One region of the Alkalihalobacillus phoenicis genome, then DNA from elsewhere that is predicted to be linked to it. Evidence: a T-box and tRNA genes for the amino acid it is inferred to sense, from the RefSeq annotation. Region 1 holds a T-box; the other regions hold tRNA genes.
What was found. The T-box of region 1 lies ahead of tyrS (tyrosine--tRNA ligase). A T-box ahead of a tRNA ligase gene usually reads a tRNA of that ligase, here a tRNA-Tyr.
Positions count from the first base shown of each region.

Region 2: it has a tRNA-Tyr gene. The T-box ahead of tyrS (tyrosine--tRNA ligase) is inferred to sense a tRNA for this amino acid. The anticodon was not compared.
Region 3: it has a tRNA-Tyr gene. The T-box ahead of tyrS (tyrosine--tRNA ligase) is inferred to sense a tRNA for this amino acid. The anticodon was not compared.

Region 1 is NZ_CP154853.1:433,652-443,253, reverse strand. Features, by position in the region: gene AA0017_RS02015 (glutathione ABC transporter substrate-binding protein) at 319-1,935, shown strand; gene AA0017_RS02010 (LrgB family protein) at 2,008-2,691, opposite strand; gene AA0017_RS02005 (CidA/LrgA family protein) at 2,688-3,056, opposite strand; gene tyrS (tyrosine--tRNA ligase) at 3,146-4,381, opposite strand; T-box leader at 4,438-4,648, opposite strand; gene AA0017_RS01995 (transglycosylase domain-containing protein) at 4,789-7,722, shown strand; gene acsA (acetate--CoA ligase) at 7,917-9,602, opposite strand, start outside.
Region 2 is NZ_CP154853.1:870,871-880,472, reverse strand. Features, by position in the region: gene AA0017_RS04040 (shikimate kinase) at 1-466, opposite strand, end outside; gene comGG (competence type IV pilus minor pilin ComGG) at 467-838, opposite strand; gene AA0017_RS04030 (prepilin-type N-terminal cleavage/methylation domain-containing protein) at 831-1,277, opposite strand; gene AA0017_RS04025 (prepilin-type N-terminal cleavage/methylation domain-containing protein) at 1,264-1,584, opposite strand; gene comGD (competence type IV pilus minor pilin ComGD) at 1,565-2,026, opposite strand; gene comGC (competence type IV pilus major pilin ComGC) at 2,013-2,354, opposite strand; gene yidD (membrane protein insertion efficiency factor YidD) at 2,565-2,807, shown strand; tRNA gene AA0017_RS04005 (tRNA-Leu) at 3,770-3,851, opposite strand; tRNA gene AA0017_RS04000 (tRNA-Lys) at 3,864-3,936, opposite strand; tRNA gene AA0017_RS03995 (tRNA-Gly) at 3,999-4,069, opposite strand; tRNA gene AA0017_RS03990 (tRNA-Arg) at 4,249-4,325, opposite strand; tRNA gene AA0017_RS03985 (tRNA-Leu) at 4,343-4,431, opposite strand; tRNA gene AA0017_RS03980 (tRNA-Gly) at 4,452-4,523, opposite strand; tRNA gene AA0017_RS03975 (tRNA-Gln) at 4,528-4,602, opposite strand; tRNA gene AA0017_RS03970 (tRNA-His) at 4,632-4,707, opposite strand; tRNA gene AA0017_RS03965 (tRNA-Tyr) at 4,716-4,800, opposite strand; tRNA gene AA0017_RS03960 (tRNA-Asp) at 4,819-4,895, opposite strand; tRNA gene AA0017_RS03955 (tRNA-Met) at 5,114-5,190, opposite strand; tRNA gene AA0017_RS03950 (tRNA-Ser) at 5,357-5,449, opposite strand; tRNA gene AA0017_RS03945 (tRNA-Ala) at 5,480-5,555, opposite strand; gene comGB (competence type IV pilus assembly protein ComGB) at 5,675-6,718, opposite strand; gene comGA (competence type IV pilus ATPase ComGA) at 6,715-7,758, opposite strand; tRNA gene AA0017_RS03930 (tRNA-Gln) at 7,869-7,940, shown strand; gene AA0017_RS03925 (ATP-dependent helicase) at 8,111-9,602, shown strand, end outside.
Region 3 is NZ_CP154853.1:2,772,258-2,781,859, reverse strand. Features, by position in the region: rRNA gene AA0017_RS13280 (23S ribosomal RNA) at 1-2,857, shown strand, start outside; rRNA gene rrf (5S ribosomal RNA) at 3,070-3,185, shown strand; tRNA gene AA0017_RS13270 (tRNA-Asn) at 3,195-3,269, shown strand; tRNA gene AA0017_RS13265 (tRNA-Ser) at 3,280-3,373, shown strand; tRNA gene AA0017_RS13260 (tRNA-Glu) at 3,405-3,479, shown strand; tRNA gene AA0017_RS13255 (tRNA-Val) at 3,632-3,707, shown strand; tRNA gene AA0017_RS13250 (tRNA-Met) at 3,730-3,806, shown strand; tRNA gene AA0017_RS13245 (tRNA-Asp) at 3,842-3,918, shown strand; tRNA gene AA0017_RS13240 (tRNA-Phe) at 3,946-4,021, shown strand; tRNA gene AA0017_RS13235 (tRNA-Thr) at 4,029-4,101, shown strand; tRNA gene AA0017_RS13230 (tRNA-Tyr) at 4,172-4,256, shown strand; tRNA gene AA0017_RS13225 (tRNA-Trp) at 4,264-4,337, shown strand; tRNA gene AA0017_RS13220 (tRNA-His) at 4,349-4,424, shown strand; tRNA gene AA0017_RS13215 (tRNA-Gln) at 4,442-4,516, shown strand; tRNA gene AA0017_RS13210 (tRNA-Gly) at 4,521-4,595, shown strand; tRNA gene AA0017_RS13205 (tRNA-Cys) at 4,602-4,675, shown strand; tRNA gene AA0017_RS13200 (tRNA-Leu) at 4,713-4,801, shown strand; tRNA gene AA0017_RS13195 (tRNA-Arg) at 4,805-4,881, shown strand; gene AA0017_RS13190 (NupC/NupG family nucleoside CNT transporter) at 5,851-7,146, shown strand; gene AA0017_RS13185 (hypothetical protein) at 7,436-7,603, shown strand; gene AA0017_RS13180 (bifunctional 2',3'-cyclic-nucleotide 2'-phosphodiesterase/3'-nucleotidase) at 7,821-9,602, shown strand, end outside.

The sequences.
Region 1 (9,602 bases):
ATTAAAATAATGTCCTAAAACCTATAGGCAAAATAATTACTTTAGAAAATAATTATGTTCTTCTTCATCCCCCTTTCAGTAAAAATAGATTTTCAATTATGTACTTTAGAAAATCAAAATTATTATAGTATTATTGGATAATAAGGAATAAAAACCTTTATTAACCATATAAACTGGTTTCAAAAGAAAACTAGTTTTTTTATTGAAATACTAACATAACTATTCGAAACTTTCAAAATAATATTGTAAATTATTATTTTTTAAATTATTATATAGTTTGTAATAGTCAAATAATGAACCTTGAAGGGGGACAAACAAATGAAACAAAAAAAGAAATGGCTACTTATGCTTGTGTTTTCTTTTGTAGCAGCCATCGTACTAGCCGCTTGTGGTGGCAATACGGAAACAGAAGGAGACCCATCCGATGATGGAGCAGGCACAGATGAGGCAGACAACACAGAAGAAGTAGTAGGAGAAGCTGCTGAGGGCGGAGAATTAATTTTCGTTACTCCTTCAGATGCTCCAACACTTGACCCTCATGGTGTCAATGATACAGCATCAAATACAGCAACTTCACAAATGCTTGAAAGATTAACAGATTACAATGAGGATGGAGAAGTTATTCCATTACTAGCTGAAAGCTTTGAACCACTTAATGATTTAACATGGGAATTTAAATTAAAAGAAGGAATTAAATTCCACGATGGGACAGACTTTAATGCAGAAGCTGTTAAAGTTTCGTTAGAGCGTATCCTTGATGAAGAATTCGCTTCACCTAAACGAGTTATTCTTGCAATGATTTCAGAAGTAGAAGTTATTGATGATTACACTGTACAAATTTCAACAGAAGAGCCATTTGCTGCACTTCCAGCTCACTTAGCTCATAATGCAGGTTCCATCATTGCTCCTTCTGCTATTGAAGAAGAGAACAACGACGGAAAAACAGTTGATGAAAACCCAATCGGTACTGGTCCATTTAAACTTGACAGCTGGAACCGTGGTGCCGAAATTCTAATGGTGAAAAATGAAGATTATTGGGGTGAAGGTCCATACCTTGACTCAATTAAATTTATTTCCGTTCCTGAACAAGCTACACGTGTGGCTATGTTAGAAAGCGGAGAAGCTCACATTATGTTAGTCGGTGCTTCTGATGTGAACCGTGTAGAAGCAATGTCTCAAATTGAAATCGACCGTGTTTCCGGTACACGTATGGACTATGTCGGTATCAATATGGAAAAAGCACCATTTGATGACAAGCTAGTTCGTCAAGCTGTAGCAATGGCGATTAATAAAGATGATGTAGTTGATGGAATTTTAGATGGACAAGGTGTTCCAGCAGTTGGTCCACTTGCTCCAACTGTTGTTGGTAACCACCAAGACCTTGTGCCACTTCCATATGATGTAGAAGGTGCCAAAGAATTATTAGCAGAAGCTGGTCACGCTGATGGCTTCTCAACAACTATTTATGTAAACGATGGTAGTAAAGAACGTGCTGATATTGCCGAGTTTGTTCAAACTCAGTTAGCTGAGATTGGCATTACAGTTGATATTGAAGTCATTGAGTGGGGTGCTTTCTTAGAGAAAACAGCCGCTGGTGAGCATGAATTATTCGTTTTAGGGTGGACGACAGTAACAGGTGATGCTGACTACGGATTATACAATCTTTTCCATTCTTCACAATTCGGTGACCCAGGTAACCGTTCTTTCTATAGCAATTCTCGCGTTGATGAGCTCCTTGACTTAGGTCGTACAAGTACCGATCAAGATGAGCGTAATCAAGCTTATAAAGAAGTATCTGAAATTTTAGTTGATGAAGTACCAATGATTTATTTACATCACCCAGACTTCGTACACGGAATGAACGGCGTATCTACTGGTTTATTCGTAAACTTCAGTGGTACACCATTCTTCAAAGATGTACAGTTAGCTCAATAAGCTTTCACAAAAAGGCTGCCCAAGGTCAATCATGACCTCGATGCAGCCTTTTTTAATCGTTGAACTCCTACTCTATGAATACAAATAAATAAACAGCGGCGTTAAACAGGTGGCAACAACAGCCATTAATAAAAAGGACAACGTGCTAATGGCACCAGCTTCATCATCGGTCTCCATAAGCCGTGCTGTACCAATTGCGTGTGCTGTCGCTCCCATCGCAATTCCTTTTGCAATGGAATGAGAAACTTTTGCCTTTTTAAAAAGAAAGGGGCCAGTAATAGCCCCAACCATGCCGGATATCGTACAAATCGCCGCCGTAAACGAAGCAATTCCACCATATATATAAGCCAGTTCAATCGCAATTGCTGCTGTTGTGTTTCGAAGTAGCATGGATTTAATGACTTCCATTGGAATATCAAGCAACCATAACATAATTGTTCCTAAAAACATCGCAAGTACCGCAGCAAATGTGAGCCAAAAAAAGATTAATGGAAGAATCTTCAATAATCTTTTTCGGTGCAAATAAAGAGGAAAACTAAGAGCCACAATAGCTGGTCCTAAAAAGTAGTCAATCCATTTGGCCCCGCTGTGGTAATCTGAAAAAGGAATATTAAAAACGATTAAAATACAAATAATGACGGCGGTGCTAAAGAAGACAGGTAATAGAAAACTCCATTTTGTTTTTTTATAAAAATAGAGAGAGCCTAAATAAATGCCAATCGTTAAAACTATCCAAAATAAGGCTGTTATATTCATTGTTGTTTCTCCTGACTCACAAGCCTTTTTTCAATTAACCAGGAAGTAATCAAAATCACAACCATCGTACTCACAATCAAGATTACAAAAATGAATAAACCAGTTAACGACACTAGCTCTGTATATTGAATAATCCCAACAGTGACCGGAACAAAAAAGAGTGGTAGATACATAATTAATGTGTCTGCTCCAGGTTTTCCCCATTTGTATAATTTATCTTTTCCGATTAATAGAGTTAGAAACATGAATGCCATTCCTATTAAACTACCAGGAATAAATGGAAGAAACTTAGAGTGAATCCAAACCCCAAGTGCATTATATAAAGTTAAGATAACAACTCCAACAAACACATAAATCACCTTCATTTTCCCACCCCATTATAAGACGTCCTAAAAAAATTGAGGCTGCTCCAAAGTGTCATCCAAAACGACTTATGGCAGCCCCTTTTCAACAGTTAGACAATTTTAGCGAATTTACGTTTTCCAACCTGAATAATTAAGCCCGGTGTGACATCCACTTGTAGTTGAACATCGTTAACCTTTTCTTCATTCAACTTCACCCCACCATTTTGGATCATACGTCTTGCTTCTCCTTTTGATGATTGAAGTTTTAATTGAACAAGCAAATCGACAATCCAAATTTGAGCTTCACCCTCCCACTTCACTTCAGGAATATCGTCTGGGAGAGCCCCTTTTTGGAACACTGTTTTGAAATATTGGATAGCTTCTTCTGCTTCTTTTTGACCATGATACATCTCTACAAACTTAGCACCTAAGTTCATTTTGGCATCACGTGGATGAACTGTACCGCCTTTTAATCCAGCTTCCAAAGCCTCAACTTCCTCTATTGGTAAGTCTGTTGCGAGTTTGTAGTATTTGATCATCAGTTCATCCGGTATCGACATTGACTTTCCAAAAATTTCATTTGGTGCTTCATCAATTCCAATATAGTTATGAAGGGACTTAGACATCTTTCTTTCCCCATCTAAACCTTCAATTAACGGTAACGTCATGACGATTTGTTTTTCTTGACCATATGCTTCTTGAAGTTGACGGCCCATTAACAAGTTAAACTTTTGATCCGTCCCGCCAATTTCCACATCTGTTTCCATCGCAACAGAATCATAACCTTGCATTAATGGATAGAAAAATTCATGAATCGAGATCGCTTGTCCTGATTTATAACGTTTTTCAAAGTCATCGCGCTCAAGCATTCTCGCAACCGTCACATTTCCAGCAAGGTTAATGACATCTTCAAACGATAATTTCTTTAACCATTCTGAATTGTAATAAAGTGTTGCCTTATCCATATCCAACACTTTTCCGTATTGTTCAACATACGTTTTCGCATTTTCTAACACTTGTTCGTCAGTTAATTGCTTTCGTGTTTCTGATTTGCCAGTTGGATCTCCTATTCTTCCTGTAAAATCACCAATTAACATTTGTACTTGGTGACCTAATTCTTGAAACTGTCTTAATTTATGAAGCACAACCGTATGACCTAAATGGACATCTGGTGCAGAGGGATCCATTCCTAGTTTTACTTTTAACGGCTTACCTGTCACAATCGAGCGAGCAATTTTTTTGCGGAACTCATCTTCTGGGACGATTTCCACAACCCCACGTTGCAATAAATTATATTGGCGCTCGACTTCTTTTTCTTGTTCGGTGGTTAGTTTTAATTCTTCCATCTTCATTCCTCCAACTATTCTTCATTTTTTCCATAAAAAAAACCCTCCTCCCTATACAAAGGGACGAGGTTATCGCGTTACCACCCTAATTGAAGCCTTATTCAAAAAAGCTTCCACTCCATTCGATAACGGCGTAACCGTTTCTTGCTACTCACAAGAAATGCTCCAGGTCCGTAATTCAAACACACTTTGTACTGATTTTCACCAACCATCAGTTCTCTACTTTTTACAGAAGTGTCTTCTACTTTTACCCTTCAACGCACAAATATATAGCTTTACAGAAATACAATTGTTTTCTTTTTACCACATATCTGCTTTTCATGTCAAATAGCAGGAGAAATATGGATGAAAGGATAGGCACTATTGCTATCATATGCTATAATATGGCTGTTATAAGGAGGTTCGATATGAAAAAACTATTTTCAACAATTTCCGAACAATTTAGGTCCTTTACAGATTGGTTACATCGGACAAAAATTATCCGCAGTATCGGCATTACATATCAAGTGCTATGGAATTTATTGCTTATTTTTATCATTTTTGGAGCAATGTCGATCTTTTTTGCCGGTGGAGCATTTGCAGGCTATTTTGCCTCTTTAGTCGCTGATGAACCATTGCGTTCTTCTGAGGAAATGCTCGTAGAAATCTACGACTATGAAGAGACCAGTGAAATATATTTTGCCAATGATGAGTACTTAGGTAAAGTCCCAACTGAACTTGAACGAGAAGAAATCTCTCTTGATCAAGTATCAGAATATGTGATTCAAGCCTTAATTGCAACAGAAGACGAACACTTTTTTGAGCATGAAGGTATTGTTCCGAAAGCCATTTTACGTGCCACATTACAAGAGTTTGCAAATTCTAGTGTTCAAACAGGTGGTAGTACAATCACTCAGCAGTTAATTAAGCAGCAAATTTTAACGAGTGAAGTTTCCTTTGACCGGAAAGCAAAGGAAATTCTATTAGCCATGCGCCTAGAAACGTTTATGGAAAAAGAAGAAATTTTAGAAGCTTATTTAAATGTTGTACCATTTGGCCGAAATGCATCAGGTCGTCAAGTTGCTGGTGTTCAAGCAGCGGCTGAAGGTATTTTTGGGGTCGATGCGAGCGAATTAAATATTCCTCAAGCTGCCTTTATTGCCGGTTTACCACAAAGTCCATTTGGGTACACCCCCTTTACGAGTAATGGAGATGTCAAAGAAAATTTTGATGCCGGTTTAAACCGAATGCGGAATGTCCTAACTAATATGTATGAAGTCGGGTACATTACTGAAGAGGAATATCAAGAAGCTCTCGCTTACGATATTCGCGAAAACTTAACCGATGCAACAGCATCACCTTTACAGGATTATCGTTATTTAACAACTGATATTCTGAATCGAGCAACCGTTATTTTAGCGAAAGAGCAACTTGAAAAAGATGGTATTACCTTAGAAGAGCTTCTTGCAAATGTTGATGAGATTGAAGATGCAGATAAAAGAAAAGAAGAAATCGCTAGAATCAATGAAGAGTATACACAGACGAAAAATGAGTACGAAGCAACAGCAAGACAAGATTTACGCCGTAAAGGATACGTAATTCACACAACCGTCGACAAAGAACTATATGATGCGATGCAGGTTGCCGCTGTCCAAGACAACTCACTATTTGGAAAACCTAAGCAAAGCCGTATAGATAGTTCAATTACCGATCAACAGCAACAGCTTGGCTCTGTTTTAATTGATAATGCTACTGGTGCCATTTTAGCTTTTGTTGGTGGTCGCGATGAAAAAAATTCAACTCAAGATTTTAACTTTGCCACTATGAGGGGTAGGCCAACTGGTTCTACGATGAAACCATTATTAGCCTATGCACCAGGGATGGATTATGGTACCGTTCAGCCTGGTTTTGTAATACCAGATACCCCTCAACGTTATAATGATCGTGAAGCTAAAAACATCTCTAACTTTGAAGGTGGATATAAGGGGCTTCTTACGGTTAGACAATCTTTAGAACAATCCCGAAATGTACCTGCGGTTAGAGCCTTTAATACAGTCCCTAATGATTATAGTAGAGAGATTTTTGATAAGTTAGGTTTTCATATTAATTGGGAATCAGGCTTACCTGAATCATCTGTATTAGGGCCACTCGATGTAACGGTGGAAGGTAATGTCAATGCCTATGCTACATTTGCCAACGACGGCAAACGGGTTGAATCTTATTTAATTGAAAAGATCGAAACCCGTAACGGTGATGTTGTTTTTGAACATGAAATTGAACCAATTGAAGTATTTAGCCCACAAACCTCCTATTTAATGTTAGATATGATGCGTGGTGTTATTAGAAATGGAACAGCTGCACGACTTAACGGAAAAATAAAAGGAAATTCAGATTGGGCAGGTAAAACAGGTACTTCAAATGATGAAAGAGATTACTGGTTCGTTGCCACTAATCCACGAGTTTCTCTTGGGATATGGGTTGGCTATGAACATAATATGACTTTAGATAGTGGTTATTCTCAAAGAACAATGGATTTATGGGCTAATTTAGCCAATACTGTGTATGACGTCCGTCCAGAATTATTCGCCTCAGGTGAACGTTTTCAAGCTCCTGACGGCATTGTAAGTCGTCAAGTTTGCACATTGACGGGGACACTCCCTTCAAAAGCTTGTCAGGACGCAGGCTATGTAAAATCTGAGTTATTTAATTCAAAATTTGTGCCTTCTCAACAAGATAGTAGTGGGGCAGCCAGATACGTCACCATTGATGGTAAAAACTATAAAGCATTAGATTCCACACCATCAGAATTTACTGAACAAGGGATAACAGTCTCATTTAATAACTGGAATATTGATAATATTAGTCAATACCTACCTGATAATATGAAAAACATTGTTCCAAATAATAATGCTCCAGATAACGGCAACACACCTGGTAAAGTTTCTGGTGTAAAATTAAGTGGCTCGACCTTAACTTGGAGTAAACATGGAGCCGGTGATATTGTTGGTTACCGCATTTATCAAGCTGATAACGGTAGTGATAATTTTAGCCGTGTCGCTAGTGTAAAAATGAATACGACCACTAGTCATAATGTTAGTGGTGGCTCTAAAGCTTATTATGTGACCGCCGTTGATACAAGAGGAAATGAATCCCCTGCTTCCGATACCGCAAAAGGAAGCGACTGGATTAGTGCCGAAGAGAAAGAAAAGAAAGCCGAACAAGAGCGTAAAGAACGTGAGGAAGAAGAACGTAAAGAACGCGAAGAAGAAGAACGTCGCCAGCAAGAAGAGGCAGATAACGAAGCAGATAATAGCGATGGAGATAATAGTACTGAAGAAAATAACGATGAAAATGACGATTAATTTGATGAATGAGGAAAAGCCACACCAATGAGGTGCGGCTTTTTTGTATATACTTCGAGGTTAGAAACCTAACCAGCTAGCCTTTCAAATTCCTATCCAAAAGACTCTCCTCTTCCTCCTATCAAAAAGCGACTGAACCCACATAAAATGTGAATCCAGCCACTCATAAATTCTAAAGCTTCATAAACTAGTTTTTAGTCTTCCATTGTTGATAAGTCGCCTGTTGGTAGGTCAAGCTCCCAAGCTTTAAGCACGCGTCTCATAATTTTTCCACTACGCGTTTTTGGTAATTTTGCACGGAACTCAATCTCTCTTGGTGCTGCGTGTGCAGAAAGTCCGTTTTTAACAAATACACGAATCTCTTCTCTTAGCTCATCCGTAACTTCATACCCGTCACGTAACGCGATAAAAGCTTTAATAATTTCACCACGGACCGGATCTGGTTTTCCAATAACACCAGCTTCAGCAATCGCAGGATGCTCAACAAGTTTACTTTCGACTTCAAACGGTCCAACTCGCTCCCCAGACGTCATAATAACATCATCGACACGTCCTTGGAACCAAAAGTAGCCATCTTCATCCATATAAGCAGAGTCACCTGATACGTACCAGCCGTCAATCTCAAAATAGCTGTTATATTTTGGCTCATTTTTCCAAATTGCTCTCATCATTGATGGCCAACCTTTTTTAATCGCAAGGTTCCCCATTCGATTAGGAGGAAGCACATTACCTTGGTTATCAATAATTGCCGCTTCAACACCTGGAATCGGTTTACCCATTGAACCAGGACGGATTTCCATTGCTGGATAGTTACAAATTAACTGAGCACCCGTTTCGGTCATCCACCACGTATCATGAATTCTTAAATTAAATACTTTCATACCCCAACGAACAACTTCTGGGTTCAGTGGTTCCCCAACACTTAATACGTGACGAACACTTGATAAATCGTATTTTCCTACAACAGCGTCACCAGCACTCATAAGCATTCTAAAGGCTGTTGGTGCACTATACCAAACAGTTACATTATATTTTTGTAAAGTCTCATACCAATCTGCTGGGCTAAAACGTCCACCTTTGACAACATTCGTAACACCAGCAAGCCATGGTCCAAAAATACCGTAAGATGTTCCGGTTACCCAACCTGGGTCAGCTGTACACCAGTATACATCATCTTCTTTTAAATCTAGTACCCATTTAGCTGTTTGATAATGTTGAATCATCGCATTGTGAACATGAAGGACACCTTTAGGTTTCCCAGTAGAGCCAGATGTATAATGTAAAATTAATGGATCTTCAAGGTCAACCCATTCTACTTCGAACTCATCACTTGCTTTTTCAAATTGACTTAAGAAATCAACAATTTTGTCATCTTCTTTTACTTTTTCATCAATGATTAGAATTTTTTCTAATGCTGGTAAATCTCCGACTGGAACACGTTCTAATAAAGCTGGTGTTGTGACTAACACTTTTGCTTCACTATCTTCTAGACGGTCTTTTACAGCCCCTTCCATAAATGCTTCAAAAAGAGGTCCGACAATAGCACCTAACTTAATAGTTCCTAATAGAGCAAAATAGAGCTCAGGTGAACGTGGCATAAAAATAAAAACACGATCTCCTTTTTCTACTCCTACTTCTTTTAAAACATTTGCCGCTTTATTTGAATTTCGTTTCATTTCTTCATATGTAAACGATTCATCTCGTTTAGCATCATTGTAATATAATGCAATTTGTGAAGCCTTTTCGCCGACAGCATGACGGTCAATTGCTTCATAAGCTAAATTGACTTTTCCCGTATCATTCCAAGAGAACTGCTCTTTCACTGATTCCCAATTGAACGACTTTACAGCCTCATCATAGTCTTTTAAATTGTAGTTCCC
Region 2 (9,602 bases), 440 kb from region 1:
GCATGACCGATTTTCCGGACGTATCAAAAACGATCGTCGCTGCCTCTAAATAATAGGTCTTCCTCTCATCAAAAATCTTTTTAATATCTGCTTTGCTTTTATTTTGGAGCAGAGGACGAGTGGAATCCCCTGCTACACGGTCAAAAATTTCATCGATTTTACAATCAAGGAAAACGACTATCCCCTTTTTTTTCATTAATTCCCTATTTTGCTCCTTTAAAACGATACCACCACCAGTTGTAACGATTAAAGGAGTTTGTTGAATTTTCGCTAAAGCTTCCGTTTCCTTTTCCCGAAAATACTGTTCACCTTTTGTTTGAAATAGCTCTTTAATCGTTTCCCCTTCTGTTTGTTCAATCCATTGATCGGTATCAATGACTTGGACACCTACTGCTTTTCCTAATCCTTCTCCTACCGTTGTTTTCCCAGACCCCATAAAACCAGTCAAATAAACAATTTGCTGCACCTATTTAACCTCCCAATATTCCTCCACTAACCTCGTATCATCATGATAAATCATTATACCAACCTTTGTATTCCCTTGTATTAATTCAGCTTGAAACTGAATTTCATAAACATATGGATTACTTTTTTGAGTTACAATAAGTGTAACCGTACCATGCTCATATGAAAAGACTTTACTTTCTGATAAAATGTCGGGATTTTTTTGGAAATCAACAATCGCCATTTGTAATAAAGATTGGAGCTGAATAACTCTCTCTTGCTCAGCAATAAAGCGTTTCTCTTGAATGAGCGAATTTGCTTGAAAAGCGATGGCCAAAATTAAAAGAGAAATAAAAATCAAGGTTAGTGGAAAAACAAACGCTTTTTCATTCATTTTCCACCTCCCAAGCGAACGGCACCGCAACCATCGTTCGTGTATACGTTTTTTCATTTTCCTTTATCAACGTACAAGTTATCAGCTCTTGAACATTAACACATTTAAAAGAATGGACTTCACTTTGCATAAGAACGTAACCCTCAAAGTTTTTTTGAAAAACAATCGTCCCACCTTGCTGTCTTTGCATAGAAATTAATACACCATCACTCCTATAAATACGAACACCATTTTCTGTTCCTTCTACGGAAACGGCCCCTCTTACCTCTTGAGCGAGTAAATTAAAAAAAACCATCGCTTCCCAATCAGTCGTTTTCTCTCCCCTAACCGACTCTGAAAAGACGAGCATAATAGTCGGAAGGATTAGAAATAATAAGCTACCTAAGCTGACGGCCAACAACAACTCAATTAACGTCATTCCACGGTTATCTTTTGGCATATAAACAACTCTGATATAACTTATGATTACTCGCTTGCCACTGTAAACAATATTCGATTTCCCCCATATCTTCATTAATCGATTGTTCAAATTGCTTATTTTTCAATTCAGGAATCGGCTGTTCTAACATAAAATGATGAATTCCTTCCTCTAAGATATATAATGCTTCTTCTTGTTCACGCAATGTTAGCCTTTCCTGTTGCAACTCGATAATGACTGGTACTAACATAAGCGAAATGAGATTTAATAACGAAAAAGAAAGAAGAACTTCAATTAAAGTAAATCCATCACATTTTTTTATACTCAACCCACCCCTTTCCTAAATGAATCGTAAAAACAAACTTTTCACTTCCTACTTCTAAACGAAAGCTTCCAGATATGCGGGGATGGCCATTTCGATTAAACGAAATATTATTGTTATTAATGGTACTGAAGAAATAAATGGACATATCATCCCTTGCATAAGGCTTTTCAACAATAGTCTCAAACGCCCCATAACGAATAACGTACTTTTTTGAAAGGTTATCAATTATGAAATTAATATGATTTCCTCTAGACATCGCGAGATGCTGTGTCAAAAGCAAATCTTCCTTTAAACTTTCAGCTACTTGCTCTGGAGATGGTTCGTACTGAAATGATTTTGCAAAAAGAAGAGGAATGAAAAGAAGAATGGAAATGATTGAAAGGACCAGAAGAAGTTCAATCAAGGTAAAACCACCGGAAGACCAGTTTTTATTAGTTATCTTCATTGTTTACAACAGATATGATACCTTTGTCACCTATTTCAAGATAATCTCCGTTCGGACATTGTAAATTCCCATCATCATCTAATTGGACTTCACTTGCTACATGGAGGTAAGGTAAAATATCATCCATATCATTTGGTAATGCTCCTTCGTCAATCTGATAAGCATACACTTGTGATTGGACGAGCCGAACAGTCGCTTCACAACTTTTATCATTTGCTGTTGATTGATTTTGAGTTAAATTGGGGACAAGGATTAGGAGCAAAACAGAAATCACCATTAAAACAACAAGCATTTCTATTAACGTAAAAGCTCGTTCATTTTTAATCATCTTTTTCAATTTTATCACCTCATAATAAAAGTAGATGATTGGGATAGTGAATAAGGAAAGGGTTAGCTTGTTTGGGGTCTTAATTTTAGATGCTAAATGGAGGAGAAGAAAAAGTCGTTTTTTGCACACCACCTTTCTTTTGGATATTTGTTATAATTACACATAGGCAACCTCATTTCCTGCCACTTTTTTTAGAAAGGGAAATAATTAATGAAAAAATTATTTTTATTATTCATTCGTGGTTATCAAAAGTTTATATCCCCACTTACCCCTCCAACTTGTCGTTTCTACCCAACTTGTTCTCATTATGGGGTTGAAGCAATCCAACGATTTGGAGCACTAAAAGGAGGATGGTTAACGATAAAGCGCATAAGTAAGTGCCATCCTTTTCATAAAGGCGGTATTGACCTCGTACCAGAAAAATCGGAAATGAAGACAAACAAAAAAGGCTAACCAAAAGTTTCATTACGATGAGCTTTTAGGAGCCTTTTTTGTTTGTTTATCTTATTTTGTGTCTTATGTCACACAACACGAGAGTTCATGAACCCGAAGCCAACTTGTTTGGCAGACTTAAGCATTCATTTGGGTTCTATGATTCCCTGTTAGGCTCTGATTCATGTGCTTTTGGCTTCATGGGGGGCCTTTGATTCCCTTTGTGGCTCTGATTCATATGCTTTTGGTTTCATTGAGGGGCTTTGATTCCCTTTGTGGCTCTGATTCATATGCTTTTGGCTTCATTGGGGGGGCCTTTGATTCCCTTTGTGGCTCTGATTCATATGCTTTTGGCTTCATGGGGGGCCTTTGATTCCCTTTGTGGCTCTGATTCGCTCGCTTTTGGCTTCATTGAGGGCCTTTGATTCCCTTTGTGGCTCTGATTCGCTCGCTTTCGGCTTCATTGAGGGCCTTTGATTCCCTTTGTGGCTCTGATTCATGTGCTTTTGGCTTCATTGAGGGCCTTTGATTCCCTTTGTGGCTCTGATTCGCTCGCTTTCGGCTTCATTGAGGGCCTTTGATTCCCTTTGTGGCTCTGATTCGCTCGCTTTTGGCTTCATTGGCCTCCTTTGATTCCCTTGGTGCCCATGAACTAAAGTCACTCTGGCAATTATAGAACTCAGGGGAAAATAAACGAAGAATCGTCTTCTGAATAGAATTTAATAATAGGAACGAGCGTTAATGGATTTTTAGACATTAGTAAGTATCTCCTTTTTTTAAAAACAGCTATCATACTAGGAAATGATGATGGAATACATGCCTAATTTGTGTAAGGGCGTACCCCTATTTCCTCAACACACACATTTTCATTACTAATAACATTCCCCTTTAATTAAACGCAAAAAAAGATGAAAAGGTAAAAAATACACCTTCTCATCCACTTAACTATTTTGAGGCTCTTAAAACTGCCTCTCCTTTATTTATGCGGGTGAAGGGAGTCGAACCCCCACGTCAAAAGACACTAGATCCTAAGTCTAGCACGTCTGCCAATTCCGCCACACCCGCTTAAGTTGATGATGAGCCATGAAGGACTTGAACCTTCGACCCTCTGATTAAAAGTCAGATGCTCTACCGACTGAGCTAATGGCTCATATAAAATAGCTTACCCTTAATGAAAATAAATCATGTAAATAAAAAAAGACAAAATAAAAAAGCGGGTGATGAGAATCGAACTCACGACATCAGCTTGGAAGGCTGAGGTTTTACCACTAAACTACACCCGCATATTATAAATGGTATTTAATTGATGTTGCTCACCTGTTGCATGTCTTTTCCTCTTCTAGCTTACACTTCGTAGCCTGCTGCGTCAAGACAACTCGTTGATTTTTCATAGAAGCTTCGCTCGTGGCTGAGGTTTTACCACTAAACTACACCCGCATGTAAAAATTTATTTAATTTAAAATGGCGCGCCCTGAGAGATTCGAACTCCCGACCTTTTGATTCGTAGTCAAACACTCTATCCAGCTGAGCTAAGGGCGCATCATCTTATATTTTAATGGTGCCGAGGGCCGGACTTGAACCGGCACGGTAGTCACCTACCGCAGGATTTTAAGTCCTGTGTGTCTGCCAATTCCACCACCCCGGCTATTGATTGACAACCTTATAAGCGGAAGACGGGATTCGAACCCGCGACCCCCACCTTGGCAAGGTGGTGTTCTACCACTGAACTACTTCCGCATATTGGCTGGGCTAGCTGGATTCGAACCAACGCATGACGGAATCAAAATCCGTTGCCTTACCACTTGGCCATAGCCCAATATTTATAAGGATTTTTTATTAAATTAATGGGGCGACTGATGGGAATCGAACCCACGAATGTCGGAATCACAATCCGATGTGTTAACCACTTCACCACAATCGCCACATAACTGGTGGAGGGGGACGGATTCGAACCGCCGAACCCTTAGGGAGCGGATTTACAGTCCGCCGCGTTTAGCCACTTCGCTACCCCTCCAGCATAAAAATAATATAATGGCGGTCCGGACGGGACTCGAACCCGCGACCTCCTGCGTGACAGGCAGGCATTCTAACCAACTGAACTACCGGACCAATATGTATAAAACTTGTACATTTTTCAATCTACGCTCGCATGAAGCTTATTCAACGTAGTATCGCTATATTATTTGGTTGCACTTTTCAAGTACTACTTATATCATTCGCTAGTAGAAAACCCAACGTAGCTATCATGAATTTATTTGGTTGCACTTTCCAAGCACTACTATCTACGCTCGCATGGAGAATATCCTACGTAGTATCGCTATATTAATTGGTTGCGGGGGACGGATTTGAACCATCGACCTTCGGGTTATGAGCCCGACGAGCTACCAGACTGCTCCACCCCGCGTCGTTTTAAAGTTAATGGATGATGTTTTCTCATGGATGAAGACATCTTCCTCTTCTAGCTATGCTTTGAAGTTGCTGCGTCGATATTACTCGGAGATTACTCATTGATGTAATGCTCGTTGCTCCACCCCGCATTATTATATAGCTATTAAGTGCTGAAGTAAATATGGCGGAGGAAGAGGGATTCGAACCCCCGCGCGGTTTAACCCGCCTGTCGGTTTTCAAGACCGATCCCTTCAGCCGGACTTGGGTATTCCTCCGAATTAGAATATATGATATGTAATATTCCATGGTGGAGCCTAGCGGGATCGAACCGCTGACCTCCTGCGTGCAAAGCAGGCGCTCTCCCAGCTGAGCTAAGGCCCCGTATCGCTTAATTTGTTGATGTCTCAGCGACGTTTATTACTATACCACGAAACATTTATAACCTGCAATACCTTTTTTGAAATTTCTCGAAAAAATTTTTCCACTTCCGATTTTCCCCATTAATTTAACGTTCCAATTAACGTAAACATAGGTAGCATTACCGCTAAGAATAGAAATAATACAAAACCACCCATCAAAATAAAAAACGCCGGTTGAATCATCGCAAACAACTTTTGAATTTTATCTTCCAATTCAAAAAATAGCAACTCACTATAGGATTGTAAGTCTTTCCCTAAGTACCCTGTTCTCTCTCCATTTTCGATTACTAATGCAAGCTCACCCATAAAAAAAGTCCGTGTACTCATGATCTCAAATAAAGAATGACCTTGAATGAGCTCCACTTTTATCAAGCTAACCTCCTCACGAAAAAAAGATAAGTAATGTTGATTCTCAAAAATACTTAACGCATGACGAACAGACATACCAGATTCCAATAAATGTCCTAATTGCAAGGCAAAGAAATACGTTAATATTTGTTTAATAAATGATTTAATAAGGGGGATTTTTAAGAGAAGGTTCATTTTTCTAGAGGCATTCGTTTTTTTGATCACATACAGATAGTATATTCCGATAACTAATACGGTCATAGTAAGGAAGACGCTAAGAAGTGGCATGAAGTCAATCACTGAAAAAAAGAAGGAAGTAATAAATGGTGGAGAGCCTTGGAAACTCAAGAACATTTGCGTAAGATGCGGGGCGATGAATTGCTGGAGCATTAAACTCATCAGTACCGTAATCCAAATTAAAACAAGTGGATAACGTAAAATTTTTGATAGCTCCTTTTTCGTCTTCTCTTTCTTTCGATAAAGCTCGCTTGCTTGATTAAATCCTTTTGCCAAATCTCCTTGTTGTTCATAAAAATAAATAAAGGACAATACATCGTTTGGTAAGGAAAAGACTTCAAACGCTTCCGAAACACTTACACCCGCTTTTAAATCTAATTCTACTTTTGTATACAACTGTTGATGTTCAATAGAAGCATGTAACTTTATAAATGAAAGAGCGATTGTAAGTGGATAACCTTGTTCAAGCAATTGAGCGATACGAGCAAGCTGGTTCACTAACGCCTGGTGGTCTTTTCTTAATCTTATTCTTTTTTTCACCATAGCCCCTGCCTTTCTATTTCATCATCCTCTAAATAGCCTAATGCCCAGGCTAACCTCACTTCATTTCGTAATTTTCGGTATGAAACCTTTTGATTCAAGATCGCTTCCCTTAAGCGTTCTGCAGAAAGAGTTTCGTATACCGCCTTTCTTTCCCTATAAAGAAAATGACCACATTCTTTCGTCGACTCCCCTTCACAATAAGGACATATCGGTAAAAAGAGTCGTTGTGTCATAATCATTCGTGTCGCTTCCGCTAACTCAACTCGAGTTAATCCGAAATCCAATAAACGAATAATCGCCGAGTAACAATCATGAGTATGCAAAGTGCCAAGCACATAATGACCGGTTAAAGCTGAACGTAATGCCAACTCTGCCGTTTGTTTGTCACGAATTTCTCCAATAACAATAACGTCTGGATCATGCCTTAATATCGAATGTAAACCACTTTCAAATGTAATTCCCGCTTTTTCATTTATTTGGATTTGTACCGCCTGTTCAATTGATTGTTCAATCGGATCTTCAATTGAAATAACCCTTCTATTCTTTTGCGAAATAAACTCATTTAATAGAGAATAAAGAGTCGTTGTTTTGCCAGAACCTGTTGGCCCTGTAATGAGTAAAAGTCCGTATGTGTATTGAAGTGCTTGGAATAAGGAAGGAAGCTGTTTTGGTAAAAGGGGAAGGTTTTGAATCGTTGTGGAACTGTTTTGTTTCGATATACGAATCGCTAAACTTTCGGTAGGGGTAGCAGGTAAAGTGGAAAGACGTAAAGTATACGCGTTGTTTTGGTCAACAAAAGGGATCATCGAGCTTTGGGATTTTCTCCTTTCTCCAATATCCATGCCCGATTGATACTTTAAATGACTAATTAATCTTTCGGCTTGTTTAATACGTAATCGTCTAACTGATTTGATTTGTCCGTGAATACGCATTTGCACTAAGTAACCTTGACCAATCGGAATGACATGCAAATCAGATGCTTGATTAACAATCGCTTCTTTTATTAGATTTTGACTCAATTGTTCGACTTCGTACAATAATGACTCCTCCATTCTATTCTTTGATACGGTTAAATTCGACATTTAGTAAAATAATCCTCTTCATCTTGCATGAAAAGAGAATGTTAGGTTATAATACATTTTACTAGTGGGCTATAGCCAAGCGGTAAGGCAACGGATTTTGATTCCGTCATGCGTTGGTTCGAATCCAGCTAGCCCAGTTATTAATAAGACTGCAACAAAAGGTCGATAAGACCATTGGGCAGTCTTTTTTTATGTCCAAAATCAATTGATGCTACCCTATTGAAAAAATAAAAACTCCACCTTTTATATAAAATTTGCTACGATAAAGATGGAAAATAAAGAAGCTAGTTTGTAGGAGATGATGTTCATGCAAACTGCCTATTATCATAAACGAGTGATTCATTTGCCTACTATTGATCGTTCAGAATGGCAACAACTATATAAGGCAGGTATTAGAGGGGCGTTAACTTGTATTCATTGTGGCGAAAAAATGCGTCTACAATTAAGTATAGAAGAGCCCGCCCAATTCCTTCACCCTCCCACAACCCTAAGTTGTGTCGATGAAGTGAATGCGTTCGAAAAAAAATATTCCACCCAAAAAGAAGAACCGAAAAAACAAGAGCAAGCGTTAAATGGGTTTTCGATCCCACAAAATCGTTCTATTTCTCAAACACGTGAATCCCATGATTCAAGTTGGAAAAAACCTGAGCCGTTAACGATGATTCCTGATTTTCAACCTACTAAGTCAACAACCATGACTTATCAATCAGAGTATAGAAGCCTATTACAGACTAACGGTATATATTTAGATGATAATCAATGGTCGGCTGTCGAAACAACGGAGGGGCCTCTTCTCATTTTGGCAGGTGCAGGTAGTGGAAAAACGAGAGTGCTTACGACTAGGGCTGCTTATATGTTAACCGTTAAGCAAATTTCTCCAAAAGAAATGATTCTCGTCACATTTACAGCCAAAGCAGCAAAAGAAATGAAGGCTAGAATGGAAATTTATCCAAACCTTTCGAAACAGACACTTAAACAGTTAATGGTCGGGACGTTTCATAGTATTTTTTATAAAATTTTGTTACACCATCACCCCGATCGTTGGCATTCTAGTAAATTGTTAAAAATGGATTGGCAAAGGGACAAACTAATAAAAGAAGCAGGTCGTGAAATCGATATTGATGAAAAAGACTTTGCTTATGACCAAGCGTTAACGCAAATAAGCTGGTGGAAAAACCATTTAATTTCTCCTGACCAAGTAAAAGCAGCGGATCAATGGGAAGAAAAAGTTCAATATTTATATAAAAGATACGAAGAAAAAAGAATACAAGAGCAAATGTTTGACTTTGATGATATGTTAATCGGTTGTTACGAGCTCCTAAAGTCAGATGAGCATTTAAGGGCTCGTTATCAACAAAGATTTAATTATGTTTCAATCGATGAATTCCAAGATATTAACAAAGTCCAAGCGGAAATCATGACAATGCTTACAGGAAAGTCAAATAACCTTTGTGTTGTTGGTGATGATGACCAATCGATTTATGGCTTTAGAGGTAGTGATCCAGACTATATTCTTTCTTTTCAACAAAACTATCAATCAGCTAAAAAAATCATTTTAAATGAGAATTATCGTTCCAATCATTCGATCGTCTCAGTCGCTAACAAAGTCATTGCCACAAACCGGAAACGATTCAAAAAGACCTTAAAAGCCCAGCACCATATAGAAAACTATCCGACCCTTTTTTATCCTTATGATGAGGAAGAAGAAGCAACGATAATTGTGAACAATATAAAAAAACGAATCGAAGCTGGAGCCAGGCCAGCAGATTTTGCGATCTTATATCGAACAAATACCCATG
Region 3 (9,602 bases), 2.3 Mb from region 1:
GCTGTAAGTAAGCTTTGAACCGGGGATATCCGAATGGGGGAACCCATCATCTTTAATAGGATGGTATCCATATCTGAATACATAGGGTATGAGAAGGCAGACCTGGGGAACTGAAACATCTAAGTACCCAGAGGAAGAGAAAGCAAATGCGATTTCCTGAGTAGCGGCGAGCGAAACGGAATCAGCCCAAACCAAGAGGCTTGCCTCTTGGGGTTGTAGGACACTCTATACGGAGTCAAAAAGAAACGAAGTAGGTGAAGCGACCTGGAAAGGTCCGTCGAAGAGGGTAACAACCCCGTAGCCGAAACTTCGTTTCCTCCAGAGTGGATCCTGAGTACGGCGGGACACGTGAAACCCCGTCGGAATCCGGGAGGACCATCTCCCAAGGCTAAATACTCCCTAGTGACCGATAGTGAACCAGTACCGTGAGGGAAAGGTGAAAAGCACCCCGGAAGGGGAGTGAAAGAGATCCTGAAACCGTGTGCCTACAACTAGTTGGAGCCCGTTAATGGGTGACAGCGTGCCTTTTGTAGAATGAACCGGCGAGTTACGATGTCGTGCAAGGTTAAGCTGATAAAGCGGAGCCGTAGCGAAAGCGAGTCTGAATAGGGCGAATGAGTACGCCGTCGTAGACCCGAAACCGTGTGATCTACCCATGTCCAGGGTGAAGTTCAGGTAACACTGAATGGAGGCCCGAACCCACGCATGTTGAAAAATGCGGGGATGAGGTGTGGGTAGGGGTGAAATGCCAATCGAACTCGGAAATAGCTGGTTCTCCCCGAAATAGCTTTAGGGCTAGCCTCGAGGTGAGAGTATTGGAGGTAGAGCACTGATTGGACTAGGGGTCCCCACAGGATTACCGAATTCAGTCAAACTCCGAATGCCAATTACTTATCCTCGGGAGTCAGACTGCGAGTGCTAAGATCCGTAGTCAAGAGGGAAACAGCCCAGACCATCAGCTAAGGTCCCCAAGTATACGTTAAGTGGAAAAGGATGTGGAGTTGCTTAGACAACCAGGATGTTGGCTTAGAAGCAGCCACCATTTAAAGAGTGCGTAATAGCTCACTGGTCGAGTGACTCTGCGCCGAAAATGTACCGGGGCTAAACGTATCACCGAAGCTATGGATTTACACCTTCAGGTGTAAGTGGTAGGGGAGCGTTCTAAATGCAGCGAAGTCAGATCGTGAGGACTGGTGGAGCGTTTAGAAGTGAGAATGCCGGTATGAGTAGCGAAAAGAGGGGTGAGAATCCCCTCCGTCGAAAGCCCAAGGTTTCCTGAGGAAGGCTCGTCCGCTCAGGGTTAGTCGGGACCTAAGCCGAGGCTGAAAAGCGTAGGCGATGGACAACAGGTTGAAATTCCTGTACCACCTCCTCACCGTTTGAGTAATGGGGGGACGCAGAAAGATAGGGTAAGCGCACTGATGGATATGTGCGTCCAAGCAGTTAGGCTGAGAAGTAGGCAAATCCGCTTCTCATGAAGGCTGAGCTGTGATGGCGAGGGAAATTTAGTACCGAAGTTCCTGATTCTACACTGCCAAGAAAAGCCTCTAGCGAGGTGAGAGGTGCCCGTACCGTAAACCGACACAGGTAGGCGAGAAGAGAATTCTAAGACGCTCGGGAGAACTCTCGTTAAGGAACTCGGCAAAATGACCCCGTAACTTCGGGAGAAGGGGTGCTCTATTAAGGTGAATAGCCTGAGAGAGCCGCAGTGAAAAGATCCAAGCGACTGTTTAGCAAAAACACAGGTCTCTGCGAAGCCGCAAGGCGAAGTATAGGGGCTGACACCTGCCCGGTGCTGGAAGGTTAAGAGGAGGGGTTATCCCTTACGGGAGAAGCTCTGAATTGAAGCCCCAGTAAACGGCGGCCGTAACTATAACGGTCCTAAGGTAGCGAAATTCCTTGTCGGGTAAGTTCCGACCCGCACGAATGGTGTAACGATTTGGATACTGTCTCAACGAGAGACCCGGTGAAATTATAGTACCTGTGAAGATGCAGGTTACCCGCGACAGGACGGAAAGACCCCATGGAGCTTTACTGTAGCTTGATATTGGATGTTGGTACAGTTTGTACAGGATAGGTAGGAGCCTTGGAAGCCGGAGCGCTAGCTTCGGTGGAGGCGTCGGTGGGATACTACCCTGACTGTGCTGACATTCTAACCTCGGACCGTGATCCGGTTCAGGGACAGTGTCAGGTGGGCAGTTTGACTGGGGCGGTCGCCTCCTAAACAGTAACGGAGGCGCCCAAAGGTTCCCTCAGAATGGTTGGAAATCATTCGTAGAGTGCAAAGGCAAAAGGGAGCTTGACTGCGAGACCTACAAGTCGAGCAGGGACGAAAGTCGGGCTTAGTGATCCGGTGGTTCCGCATGGAAGGGCCATCGCTCAACGGATAAAAGCTACCCTGGGGATAACAGGCTTATCTCCCCCAAGAGTCCACATCGACGGGGAGGTTTGGCACCTCGATGTCGGCTCATCGCATCCTGGGGCTGAAGTAGGTCCCAAGGGTTGGGCTGTTCGCCCATTAAAGCGGTACGCGAGCTGGGTTCAGAACGTCGTGAGACAGTTCGGTCCCTATCCGTCGCGGGCGCAGGAAATTTGAGAGGAGCTGTCCTTAGTACGAGAGGACCGGGATGGACACACCGCTGGTGTACCAGTTGTTCCGCCAGGAGCATCGCTGGGTAGCTACGTGTGGAAGGGATAAGTGCTGAAAGCATCTAAGCATGAAGCCCCCCTCAAGATGAGATTTCCCATGGAGTTAATCCAGTAAGACCCCTTAGAGATGATGAGGTTGATAGGTCTGGTGTGGAAGCGTGGCGACACGTGGAGCTGACAGATACTAATCGGTCGAGGACTTATCCATTATTATTCTTGACATCATGTTTTATCGATTATCTAGTTTTGAGAGAACTCTCAAACAAAAGAATAAATTTCATCAAGAATTGATTTGGCAAAGAGAACCAAGAAATTCGAGGAAGCGACTGACTGAAAGAATGAAGTGTACACCCGTACACGACATGACTGAAGGAGGGAAGCTGACGAAGAAGTTCGCCGGTTATCTGAAGCCAAAAAAAGTCTGGTGGCGATAGCGAAGAGGTCACACCCGTTCCCATGCCGAACACGGCCGTTAAGCTCTTCAGCGCCGATGGTAGTTGGGGGCTTCCCCCTGTGAGAGTAGGACGTTGCCAGGCATATATTATTCCACAGTAGCTCAGTGGTAGAGCAATCGGCTGTTAACCGATCGGTCGTAGGTTCGAGTCCTACCTGTGGAGCCAAGATTTATTCGGAGAGCTGTCCGAGTTGGCCGAAGGAGCACGATTGGAAATCGTGTAGGCGGTGTAGAACCGTCTCGAGGGTTCGAATCCCTCGCTCTCCGCCAGAAAATACTCGGATTTATATAAATAACAGATGGCCCGTTGGTCAAGCGGTTAAGACACCGCCCTTTCACGGCGGTAACACGGGTTCGAATCCCGTACGGGTCACCAACTTTTAAACTGAAGCCTAAAAGGCAGTTGTCAAAGAGAAGCGAAAAGGTCGAGGATAGGAAGTGTTCGAAAGAAGGAGCGTACATCGTACGTGACTGAAAGAGAAACACGAACTAGACGAAGAGATTTGAAGCTTATCTGAAGACAAATATGGAGGATTAGCTCAGCTGGGAGAGCACCTGCCTTACAAGCAGGGGGTCGGCGGTTCGATCCCGTCATCCTCCACCATTTAAATTTATCTTAATAATATCGCGGGGTGGAGCAGTCTGGTAGCTCGTCGGGCTCATAACCCGAAGGTCGATGGTTCAAATCCGTCCCCCGCAACCAATATTTATTTATAGTAATATAACCAATTTATACTTGGTCCGGTAGTTCAGTTGGTTAGAATGCCTGCCTGTCACGCAGGAGGTCGCGGGTTCGAGTCCCGTCCGGACCGCCATTATATCATAATATAAAATACATATTTGGCTTGGTAGCTCAGTCGGTAGAGCAATGGACTGAAAATCCATGTGTCGGCGGTTCGATTCCGTCCCAAGCCACCATTCTAATGCCGGCCTAGCTCAATTGGTAGAGCAACTGACTTGTAATCAGTAGGTTGGGGGTTCAAGTCCTCTGGCCGGCACTCTAAAAAATTTATAATAAAAAGTTGTTGATTTTTTATAGCAATTGAGGTATTATAAATAGTGTCGTTTGGAGGGGTAGCGAAGTGGCTAAACGCGGCGGACTGTAAATCCGCTCCCTAAGGGTTCGGCGGTTCGAATCCGTCCCCCTCCACCATTTATGTAGGGGCATAGTTTAAAGGTAGAACGAAGGTCTCCAAAACCTTTGGTGTGGGTTCAATTCCTACTGCCCCTGCCAAATTTAATATGGCGATTGTGGTGAAGTGGTTAACACATCGGATTGTGGTTCCGACATTCGTGGGTTCGATTCCCATCAGTCGCCCCATTTTTCTTTTGAAATATTGGGCTATGGCCAAGCGGTAAGGCAACGGATTTTGATTCCGTCATGCGTTGGTTCGAATCCAGCTAGCCCAGCCAATATGCGGAAGTAGTTCAGTGGTAGAACACCACCTTGCCAAGGTGGGGGTCGCGGGTTCGAATCCCGTCTTCCGCTCCAATTGATGGCGGCATAGCCAAGGGGTAAGGCACGGGTCTGCAAAACCTTTATCCCCGGTTCAAATCCGGGTGCCGCCTCCATCGATTATTTCTTTATATCTGCCTACATACCTAAAATGCCGGGGTGGTGGAATTGGCAGACACACAGGACTTAAAATCCTGCGGTAGGTGACTACCGTGCCGGTTCAAGTCCGGCCCTCGGCACCATATGCGCCCTTAGCTCAGCTGGATAGAGTGTTTGACTACGAATCAAAAGGTCGGGAGTTCGAATCTCTCAGGGCGCGCCATTTTATTTAACACAAACGATTCTGAAAAGAGATCGTTTTTTTATTTATTCAAATCCATAACATAACAGATTGATAAAAAATGATAGGCGACTTGTTCTTTTATGAGAGAGCAGTCGCTTTTTTTATTAGCATAACCGCTAGTTATTCCATAAATGATTTAAAAGTGGCTGATCGGTAGCTGTAAAAAGCAGCAGTAAGGAATCTTCTTACTGCTGCTTTTCTTCAATTTATTGAATCGGAGCCGAGGTGTTTACTTGTTCGTGATTTCTTTACGGCGTTAGCTCAGTTGTGATGGGTATCACTGCCACCAGCAACAGGTAGATCTAAAGTTTCAGCTAAATCAAAAATTACTTTTTCATTTCATTAATTCCTTGACTATATAAGTCTTTTCGATTTAAATCAAGGGCATCAAGACGCTTTAATAAACGAGTTTGAGTACCCGTACGGTAAGAGTGGATTTCATACGCATCTGCCGATTGGAGCTGGAGGACAAATGGGAGAACAAGAGGCCGAAGTTTTTGTTCTTTCCCTTGATCCAAGGTGTATATGAACAGAGAAGGTAAGGGATAACTTCTTATTACTTGTTAAAGAAATGACTTCTTCACTATAGAAGTAATGAAATCAAGGTTGAAAAGTGGGAACACTTCTTGTATTATTAAAAAGGATAGTTTTTAAAAGATATGACGTCTGACGTCTGATGATAAAAATAAGTGAAAAGGTTTTCAAAGGGAGTGAATTTTAAAAACTCAAAACAAAAGGAGATGGATTTTAGGACATTTATAGAAAAAATAATGATTTGGCTTTTGGGTAAGAGATTGGAAGTACGAAAAGTGTTAATCGATAGATATTTAATTTTACATCAGTAAATTTTTTTGCGAACAAGAGGTCTGACATCTGAAGTCAAGCGAATTTATAAGTGGGTTTCTAGATGATCTGACGTTCTTGTATTAAAAATGAAGGAGATTCATTATGAATGTTATTTGGGGAATCTTAGGTATATTTTTTGTATTAAGCCTTGCCTTTTTATTATCAAACAATAAAAAGAGAATAAATCTTCGTACGATAATAGGAGGTCTAATGATTCAACTCTCCTTTGCATTTATTGTTTTAAAATGGGAAACTGGGCAAAAAATTCTAAGTTGGTTGGCTTTGAAAATTCAAGACATTATTAATTATACAAATGAAGGAATTGGTTTCTTATTTGGTGGGTTGATTGGTAATGAAAGTATCGGCTTTATTTTTGCATTTCAAGTTTTAACCGTTATTATCTTTTTTTCATCGCTTATTTCTGTCCTGTATTATCTCGGAATTATGCAATGGTTTATTAAAATTATTGGCGGAGGGCTTTCAAAGTTACTTGGGACAAGCCAGGCAGAATCGATGTCCGCTGCTGCAAATATTTTTGTTGGTCAAACAGAAGCTCCACTTGTTATCCGTCCATACATTGCAAAGTTAACCCAATCAGAGCTCTTTGCAGTTATGACGGGTGGTCTTGCTTCTATTGCAGGATCAGTCCTAATCGGGTATTCATTATTGGGCGTTCCACTTGAATATCTTTTAGCAGCTAGCTTTATGGCAGCACCAGCCGGTTTAATTATTGCTAAAATTATCGTACCTGAAACAGAAACAGTAACGGAGCTGAGAATGGCTGCCAATACAATTGAAACGCAGCAAGAACTTGAAACAGCAGCTACAGCTGAAATACAACAAGATCTTCCACTTGAAGAAAAAATAGAGGTGGAAGAGGAAAAACCAGCCAATGTAATTGATGCAGCGGCAAGAGGAGCATCTGATGGTTTAATGCTTGCTTTAAATGTAGGAGCAATGTTGCTTGCATTTATCGCTTTAATTGCTTTAATGAATGGAATTCTTTCCGGAATCGGTGGTTGGTTCGGCTTTGAATCATTATCATTAGAATTGATTTTAGGTTATGTATTTGCTCCAATTGCTTTTGCCGTTGGTGTACCATGGAATGATGTCCTTCAGGCTGGTAGTTTTATTGGACAAAAAATTGTTTTAAATGAGTTTGTTGCATACGCTGCGTTTGCTCCTGAAATGGCAAATTTATCAGCAAAAACGAATATTGTTGTGAGTTTTGCTCTTTGTGGATTTGCAAATCTAGGATCACTAGCGATACTTATTGGTGGTTTAGGTGGTCTTGCCCCGAATAGACGAAAAGAAATTGCTAATTTTGGAATTCGTGCTGTTATTGCAGGATCATTAGCTTCACTTTTAAGTGCTGCAATTGCAGGGATGTTATTATAGTTTATTTTAAATGATATCAAAGGGGGGAATACATGATTGGAAGATAAGATAGTTTAGGGAGAAATAAAAGTTAATTTTCACAAGAAAATAATATGGTTTTATAAACATAAGATTCAAAAACTATTAAGAGGGTGATTATATTGTGCTAATTATCCTCTTTATAGTTAACTTATCAATACTTCATTTTTTTGAAAGAAAGGAATGAAGATGAGCCATTTAAAGAAACATAATATTTTCTTTTTTTTTGGGGTGTTTGTAATCGCTTTCTTATTGATGGGAAGAAGCGAGTTTGCCTAAGCACATTGGGCTTATTAATGATAATCGTTCGGAAAAAGAAAATGTACTCTTTCTTAGTGCGGGAGGTGAGATTTCGCCATCATTGATGTCAGGGCTTTGGTTTGGCGAGCATATGATTGTCCCTTTAAATGAAGGGCGTACTGTCGATATTAGTCAGTAATCTATATCATTCATGCAGAGTAGTTGTTGAATGTTCATCTACGACTTTATTTTTTGGAATATTGGATAAATTAAAGGGAGGAAACGAATATAATAACCGTTGAAAAACGTGGTACGATAATATAATTTGATGATTTTCAAAATATCGTATTGTTAAGAGTGGTATAGGAAGTTTAGTAGCTTTAAAGATTTAGATTTCGTAGAAGATGAGGAGAAAGATGATGAAAATAAATAAATTCTTAAGTACATGTTTGGTCGTATTAATTATATTTAATGTATTTACTTTAACTATGCCAAGAGCTTCTGCTGAAACTGGAGGAGGTCTGTTAAACCTTAGAATTATGGAAACCACTGATCTTCATGTTCATCTTGTAAACTATGATTATTACCGAGATGAGTTAACTGATGAATATGGATTAGCTAAAACAGCAACGTTAATTAAACAAGCTAGAGAAGAAGTGAAAAATAGTTTACTCTTTGATAATGGTGATTTAATTCAAGGAAATCCGCTAGGTGATTACATGGCTAACATAAAAGGGTTAGAGGAAGGAGAGATTCACCCTGTTTATAAAGCTATGAATTTACTTGACTACGATGCAGGAAATATCGGAAACCATGAATTTAATTATGGTTTGGATTTTTTAGAGAAAACGTTAAATGGTTCAAACTTTCCATATGTAAATGCTAATGTGTATTTTGCTGATGATAGTGAGGATAAAAATTATTTTACTCCTTACCTTATTTTAGACCGTATGTTTGTTGATCAGAGTGGAGAAGAACATGCATTAAAAATAGGGGTAATAGGATTTGTACCTCCTCAAATTATGCAATGGGATAAAGCACATTTAGAAGGAAAAGTCATTGCGAAGGATATCGTTGAAACAGCAGAAAAATTTATCCCACAAATGAAAGAAGAGGGCGCCGATCTGATCATTGCTATACCTCATTCAGGTTTTGAAAAAGGAATGCCAAAGGAAAAGGCAGAAAATGCAGTCGGATATTTAAGTACAGTTGATGGAATTGATGCTATTTTATTCGGTCATTCACACTCTGTATTTCCTGGACAAGGCTTTGATGATATTGAAGGAATTGATAATCAAAAAGGAACAATTAATGGCGTTCCATCTGTTATGCCAGGATTTTGGGGGAATCATTTAGGGGTTATTGATTTAGTTTTAGAACAAGTGGATGGAGAATGGAAAGTAGTTGATTCTCAATCTAGTGCTTTACCTGTTTTTGATAGTGAAGAGAGAAAAGCGTTGGTAGAAGCTGATCAAGGGATTGTAGAAGCTGTTAAACATGAACATGAGGGAACGTTAGAATATGTTCGTGGCGATGTTGGGGAAACAACGGATCCTATTCATAGTTATTTTTCTCTTGTTCAAGATGATCCATCGATCCAAATTGTCACAAATGCTCAAAGGTGGTACGTAGAAAAATATATTCAAGGGACAGATTATGAAGGAATTCCTGTTTTATCAGCTGGGGCCCCATTTAAAGCGGGTGGACGAGGGGGCCCAGATTACTATACAGATATAGAAGAGGGAACGATTGCGATAAAAAATGTGGCTGATTTGTATGTTTACCCAAATACACTAATGGCGGTTTTATTAGACGGCGCTCAAGTAAAAGAATGGATTGAAATGTCAGCTGGTCAATTTAAACAAATTGATCCAAATACATCGGAAGAGCAAGTACTATTAAATCCCGAATTTCCTTCTTATAATTATGATGTTATGGATGGAGTTACTTATCAGATTGATATAACACAACCTCCAAAATACGATCCTAGTGGAAATGTAGTTAATCCGGATTCGAATCGCATTGTCAATTTGCTTTATGAGGGGCAAGAAATAACAGCTGAACAGCAATTTATTGTTGCTACAAATAACTATCGTGCAACTGGTGGTGGAAACTTCCCTGATGTAGATGGTAGTAATATTATTATTGAATTTCCTGATGAGAGTCGTCAGATCGTTATAGAGTATATCTTTGACCAA